DNA from 3 places in the Brevibacterium siliguriense genome. Region 2 is predicted to be linked to each of the others. Evidence: riboswitches for the same ligand, from Rfam matches in the RefSeq annotation. Region 2 holds a riboswitch; each other region holds the start of a gene.

Region 1 (2,261 bases), 500 kb from region 2:
TGTTCGACGACGAGCATGGTCGCCGCCGTCTCGGACTGCACGGTGAGCACGGCATCGCGGACCCCGGCCGCCGAGGCGGGATCGATATTGGCGGTCGGCTCGTCGAGGACGATGACCTCCGGAGCCATCGCATGGATGCCGGCCAGAGCCAGCCGCTGCTTCTGCCCACCTGACAGTGCCGCACTGGGATGCTCCGGCGGCAGATCAAGTCCCAGCGCCCGCAGGGACTCGGGAATCCGGGCCTCGATGACCTCGGCCGGGAGTCCGAGGTTCTCCATCCCGAACGCCACATCATCACCGATTCGGGAGAAGATCACCTGAGAATCGGGATCTTGGAGGACCAGCCCAGTGCTGCCTCGGCGAGGATCCGGTTCCCCATCGCCGACGAGGAGTTCACCGGTGGCCTCACCGGATTCCTCGGGCAGGACTCCGGCGACGGCGTGGAGGAACGTCGATTTGCCGGCCCCGGAGGCACCGAGCAGCAGCACCTTCTCACCGGCGGCGATCTTCAGGTCGAGCGGTCCGACGGCCGGTAAGTCACGGTCGGTGTGCGTCCACGAGTAGCCGGCGGCCGTGATCGGCAGCGCCATCAGCGCAGACGGCCGGAGGCGAAGGAGCTCAGCGCTCCCGTGGCCGCGATCGCCCGGTAGGCGAACCATGCGCCGATTCCGGAGATGACGAGGCCGGAGACGATCGCGCAGACGGCGTAGATCGCTTGGAAGCCGAACTGCCATTCGGCGTTGTACATGATGTTCTCGCTCACGGCCATGAACGCCGCTGCCAGCATCCCCGAGGCCGCGGTGACCCACAGGGTGAAGCGCTTGTAGCCGAAGGCGGCGAAGACGAGTTCGGCACCGAGGCCCTGCAACAGTCCGGAGAGCAGAACGGTCGCTCCGAAGTGGGAGCCGAGGACGGCCTCGACGATGGCGGCGATGAGTTCGCACAGCAGCGCAGCACCGGGTTTGCGGATGATCGCACCGGCCAGCGGTCCGGCCAGCACCCAGAGTCCGGCGATGAGGCCGATCGAGGGCGGGAAGGCTTGGAAGGCGAGTTCGAGCACCTTCCAGCTCAGCGCCAACACCCAGAACACGAGACCGACGGCGATTCCGAGGACGGCGGTGGTGACATAGTCGACGACTCGCCACTGCTTGGATTTCGGCGCCGCGGTGAAGGAGCGTGCGGGGGTGGTGGCGGTGTTCGGTGCGGTGGTATTCGGCATTGTGCCTCCTCATTTCAAGGAGGGGTGAAGAGTCTCGACTTCCTTCGGCAGTGCTAACCGCATCAGGTTCGAGGGTCTGCAGCTTCTTCTGCACTCTCAGCGCCCCTGACGGCGCTCCCCTGTCGTAGCCACCACTGTACAACAGGGGAGCGAAGCGGCGACCCAAGTCAGTCATCGAGGATTCACTTCCCGTTCCCTCGTTCGTTGACGGGCTTCGAACGGCCGGACACTACCGATCAGTAGGAATGAGCGGGTGAACACTCATCGACTTAAACGACCCCTTGGCGCCCTGTCCGCCGCCACCCTGCTCGCCGCACTGGTGGCGGCCCCGGTGCCCGTTCGTGCCGAGCCGGCTCTCGGCGCAGGAGAGCCTGGTTCGACCGCGAGCCAGAGCCCGAATCAGAACCCGAGCCCGCGTCGGAGTCAGGAACCGGGCCAGAGCTCGTCGGAATTGCCCGCCGAGGCGGAAGCGGGAAGCGAGGCGATCACCGACGCCGTCCTGCAGGTCGGTGCCGACTCCACGGCACGCAATCTCTCGTGGATGAGTGAGAGCTCCGGCGGGGGAGAAGTGCGATGGGCACCGGTGAGCGTGCTCGAGGACGGCAATCTCCCCGCCGACGCGGCAACAGCAGAGACCACTGACTCCGGACTCGCCACCGACCTCAAACGTCACTTCAACCATGCGAGCATGACCGGCCTCAAGCCGGGCACCGAATACGCCTACCAGGTCGGCAGCGAGAAGGACGGGTTCACCGAGGTGCAGCAGTTCACCACGGGAGCTGCCGGAGGAGACGAAGAATTCCTCGTCTTCGGCGACCCGCAGGTCGGCGCCGGTGGCGGAGACCCCGACGATGCCGCCGGTTGGGACAGGACCCTGAGTTCGGCAGCGGCCATCGCCGACAATCCGAGCTTCTTCTACTCGCTGGGCGACCAGGTCAACTCCGCAGGCAACCAGGAGCAGTACGCCCAGTACCTGGCACCGGATGAGACCCGGACGATCCCGCAGGCGACGACGATTGGCAACCACGATGTGTCGTCGAAA
Region 2 (2,261 bases):
GGGCTAGCCCTAAACGTCCGCCGTCGGCCGGAGTCCCATCGGGGCTCAGTTCCCGTCCGGTGACCTCGGCGATGAGGTCGAGCGCCGAGGAGGCACTCAAGAGCTCATGGTGTTCGCCGTTGAGAACGATGGTCGGTGAGTGTACGTGGTCGGTCATGAAATTCTCCTCATCGAGTGGGCAGCGGTGCGGTTTGAGTGGGTATTGGTGTGTTCTGTGGTAAAGCGGTGCGGGGACACGGACTCGAGCGCCCCGTCAGGGGGCCAGTCGGAGACGGCGCCCAAGGTGAGTTCGGCGCCGAGCCTGCCGCCGAATGGGGCCAAGAGGATGCCATGCCGGAAATACCCGGTGCTCACGACACAGCCGGAATCGACGCGCCCGATCATCGGCAAGTCGTCGGGAGAGCCGGGGCGGGCTCGAGTGGTGATGTCGGAGATCTCCGCGTCGAGGATGCCCGGTACCACCCGTTGCCCGTCAGCAAGCAGCCGGTGGATAGCCCCGGCAGGGGTACCGGACAGCCCGTCTTCCCGAGAACTGGCACCAAGCACGATCTCGCCATCGGGGCGAGGTACAAGGTAGACGGAGCGGCCGTTGACCAGCCCGCGGATAGTACGGGTCAGCAGCGGAGTCGTCTCAGCGGTGGCACGCAGACGCAGCACATCGCCCCAGACCTCCCGGATCGGCAGCTGCGGTGCACCGACGATTTCGTTATTGGCGGTGCCGGCGCAGAGGATAACCTGATCGGCGTCCAACCGACGACCATCGCTCAGTTCGACGCCCATGGTTCTATCACCGTCCCTGAGCAGCCCGACCACCCGTTGATGGATGAGGAGGGCCCCTGAGCCTGCGGTCAGGACAGAGAGCAGAGCCGCGCAGACCCGACGCGGATCGATCGAATGATCACCGGGAATATGCACAGCCCCTGCCACAGCAGGCGACAGCGCAGGCTCGACCCGGCGGGCAGCGCTGCCGGCGACGAGCTCGGTGGCGAAACCTGACCGCGACTGAGCCTCGCGCAGTTCTCGCAGTGCCTGCAGGTCGGCCCGGTCACCAGCGCACACCAGAGTCTCGGTATCCGTGGAACCGAGATCGACCGCGGCGGCGCTCGCCACCTCGGCGGCGAACTCCGGGTACATCTCTGCCGAGGCTCTCATCAGCGGGTACAGGGGAGTCTGCCCCCACACCACCTCGGCGGCGGGAGCGATCATCCCGGCAGCGGCATGGCTGGCCCCCAGCGCGGGGGCAGGATCGATGATGGTGACGTCGGCACCGACGCGGCGCAGATACCAGGCCGTGGACAGGCCGATGATCCCTGCGCCGACGACAATGACTCTCACAGCTTCTCCCTCCGGCGGCATGATCCGCATCAGGTCTGACGGTCGGCTCCTACGCCCTCTCAGCCTCGTTGGGAGGCTCCCGCGAACTCCTCTACTCTATGACCATGACCACTCAGACGCCACCGCGCAACACCGAACGGCAGACGAAGAGAGCCTGGAGAGAGGCCCGATTGGCCGAAGCCTCGCTCTACCTGTGCACGGATGCCAGGACCGCTCAAGGCGATCTGCCTGAGTTCCTCGATGCCGCCTACCGAGGGGGAGTCGACATCATCCAGCTGCGCGACAAGACCCTCGAGGCCCGGGCGGAGATCGGGGCCCTCGAAGCGCTCAAGGACATCGCAGCCCGGCACGGCAAGCTCTTCTCCGTCAACGACCGCGCCGACGTCGCACTCCTCACCGACGCCGATGTCTTCCACGTCGGTCAGGGAGATCTCACCAGCGGACAGGCCAGGGCTGTGCTCGGTCCCGACGTCATCCTCGGCCGCTCCACTCATTCCCTCGAGCAGGCGCTCGCCGCCGAGGCGGACCTGGAAACCGACTATTTCTGCGTCGGGCCGGTCTGGGAGACCCCGACGAAACCCGGTCGGACTGCCGTGGGGACAGCGCTGCTGACCGCCGCTTCCGCCGAGACGACCAAACCGTGGTTCGCCATCGGCGGGATCGCAGCGGGGGAGAGGCTGGATGCGGTCCGGCAGGCGGGCGCGAACCGTGCCGTCGTCGTGCGTGCGATAACCTCGGCTGAGGATCCCGCTGCGGCCGCTCGGGAACTCAAGGAGGAGTTGGAATGACCCAAGCAGCTGACAGCGCAGGCAGACAATCCGGAGCAGGCTCCGCCCCGTCGATTCTCATCGCCGGGGCGGGTGCCACCGGCGGAGCGTTCGGCACCTATCTGCTGGAAGCCGGACGTAAAGTCACATTCCTGCTCC
Region 3 (2,261 bases), 820 kb from region 2:
TCATGAGTGATGCCGGGTGCCAGACCGAGGTCGAGGGTGCGGGCACCGCCGCCGGCGGTCGGCTGAGCTTCGAACACCTCGACGGAGAGCCCGGCGCGGGCCAAGGTGACCGCGGCTGCCATGCCGTTGGGGCCGGATCCGACGACGACTGCATCAACACCTGTGCTCATGGAGCCAGTCTAGGTCAGTGGGCTGTGCGGCTGCGGAGTGCGGCTCCGGGCGGCTGGGGGGCGGCTCAGCTGTCGTACACGTGGTCGAAGAAGGCACATTCGAGATCGACGGCATGCTTCCAGCTGCGGGCGAGAGCCTCGGCATCTGAGCCCTGATCGCCGTCTCTTGGGAACACCCGCTCGAGCTCGTCGACGAGGAACTGCACCCAGCCGCGAAAGGCATCGCCGCGGTGGAGGTCGATCCATGCTCGGTGAACCGCTCGCTGCGGTACTTCCTCCCGGGATTCGGCCCAATCGAGGTAGAGCCACTCGGCGACAACGAGGACGATGAGCAGCTGTGGATACGACGCCGAGGCGACGGAGTCGTCCATGAGATCGCGGAAGCCCACTGTCGGTGCGGCGAGTTCAGGTCGGAGGTAATCGGCGGGATCGACGCCCAGCTCGGCGAAGGAGTCGACGAAATACGTGTCCTCGTCGGCGACGAGCATGCCCAGTTGGCGGGCGAATCGAAGCTTTGCGTCGAGCTCATCGGCATAGGCCACGCAGGCGCCGAGCATGGACAGGAACGACTCGAAGAACTGGTAGTCCTGGATGAGATAGTCGCGCATCACCGTGTCGTGGACGGTGCCGGCGAAAAGCTCTCGGACGAACCGGTGGTTGACGGCCCTCACCCATCGCCGCTCCGTCGAACGGAGCAGTTCGGCCACCGCTCCGCCGCTGTCAACGATGATCGAGGAATTGTCGATGGTGCTCAAGTGTCTTCCACTCCCTCCGCCGGTGCTCACCGGATCAGGTTCAAAGGGTCTGCACACGCACTCTCAGCGCCGCCTCTTGCGGCGCTCCCCTGTAGCCTTTCGACACTATCACCGGCGATAGAGAAAGTAGTCAGAGCGGTCGGATCAGATCCGGTGGACCAGGGCTGGCCGCTCCAGGTCGCGATTGTCGAGCACCCACGTGGCTTTCTCACACGGAGACGCCTCGGCGAAGTAGAGACGCTGACCGCCGACATATCGGCGGTTCGACCGATCCTCCGGATCGGCATCGAAGCGTCCGGGAAACCGCTCGTTTCCGCGCGGGACCGAGACCTCGAATGGGACTTCGATCCACACGCTCGCATCCCAGAGATCGACGAGTTCTGGTCGGTGGAGGAAGATCCCCTCGACCAGGAGAACACAGTCGCTCGGCAAGATCCGAGGCTGCGACTCAACCGGCAGGTCCGCATCGACGTCCCATGACGAGGGAATGATCGCCTCGCCTCGGCGGAAGGGTCCGACTACCGACTCGAGGAATGCGTTGTAGTCGTAGGAGCTCCGGTAGAACGTCTCCGGCCCGGTTCCGTCGGCATGACGAACGGCCCGCGGATGATGGAAGCCGTCGATGCCGACCGACGCGACGGGACGAGCAGGAGCCGTCCAAGAATTCCCCGCGTTCTCCTCGGCGAGGTCGACGAGTTCCCGGGCGATCGTCGTCTTCCCGGCTCCGTCTACTCCGTCCAATGCCACCAAGGCACGACCTCCCGGTCGGACGGTACTCAGCTCTGCCAGCAGTTCGATCAGAACTCGGGTCCGGGGCTTCACCACGCTGTCGACCCGGCGGGGGAGACGGACGGCTCGGCCACCTCGGCGAGGGTGTCCGCCACGTACTCCGCGATACGGTCGGCGGCAGACTGACGACCCGCCGTCTGTTCGGCGGACTCGACAGACGGGTTGTAGTTCGTGTTCGTGTTGATGTCGTAGACGACCTGCCGGCCATCGCGAGTCTCGATGAACTCGATGCCGGCGATCTCGATGCCGAGGTCGGCCAGCAGTGTCTCGAGGCGAGAGATCAGCGGGGTGTCGGCAGTGACGTCGTTGCGGCGGGCGAACGGTGGAGCCGCCTCGGCGATGGAATCCGCCTCAGCCCCCGGGATCGTGCAGGCATCGGCCGGGCACAGCTCGAAGGACCCACCGGAGACGTCGACGAGCACCGCATAGTGGAAACGGCCGCCGATGAACTCTGCGCGGGTGATGAACGACTGGGCCGGCTGCACGTACTCCTGGATGAGGGTGATGCCGTCGATCGGCGCATTCGCTCCACCGGGTGCGAACTCGG

What was found. A riboswitch is a leader RNA that binds a small molecule or an ion and turns the genes downstream of it on or off. The one in region 2 is predicted to bind thiamine pyrophosphate.
Region 1: linked by a shared signal. The riboswitch ahead of BLU88_RS15575 (ECF transporter S component) and the one ahead of thiO (glycine oxidase ThiO) in region 2 are both predicted to bind thiamine pyrophosphate.
Region 3: linked by a shared signal. The riboswitch ahead of BLU88_RS17015 (TenA family protein) and the one ahead of thiO (glycine oxidase ThiO) in region 2 are both predicted to bind thiamine pyrophosphate.

Annotation. Positions count from the first base shown of each region.
Region 1 is NZ_LT629766.1:3,463,550-3,465,810, reverse strand. It holds gene BLU88_RS15580 (ABC transporter ATP-binding protein) at 1-590, opposite strand, end outside; gene BLU88_RS15575 (ECF transporter S component) at 590-1,219, opposite strand; TPP riboswitch at 1,242-1,350, opposite strand; gene BLU88_RS15570 (FN3 domain-containing metallophosphoesterase family protein) at 1,473-2,261, shown strand, end outside.
Region 2 is NZ_LT629766.1:2,964,078-2,966,338, reverse strand. It holds gene thiS (sulfur carrier protein ThiS) at 1-157, opposite strand, end outside; gene thiO (glycine oxidase ThiO) at 154-1,335, opposite strand; TPP riboswitch at 1,325-1,428, opposite strand; gene thiE (thiamine phosphate synthase) at 1,440-2,123, shown strand; gene BLU88_RS13235 (ketopantoate reductase family protein) at 2,120-2,261, shown strand, end outside.
Region 3 is NZ_LT629766.1:3,782,896-3,785,156, reverse strand. It holds gene BLU88_RS17020 (phytoene desaturase family protein) at 1-170, opposite strand, end outside; gene BLU88_RS17015 (TenA family protein) at 236-925, opposite strand; TPP riboswitch at 920-1,026, opposite strand; gene BLU88_RS17010 (nucleoside/nucleotide kinase family protein) at 1,070-1,672, opposite strand; gene BLU88_RS17005 (ATP-grasp domain-containing protein) at 1,744-2,261, opposite strand, start outside.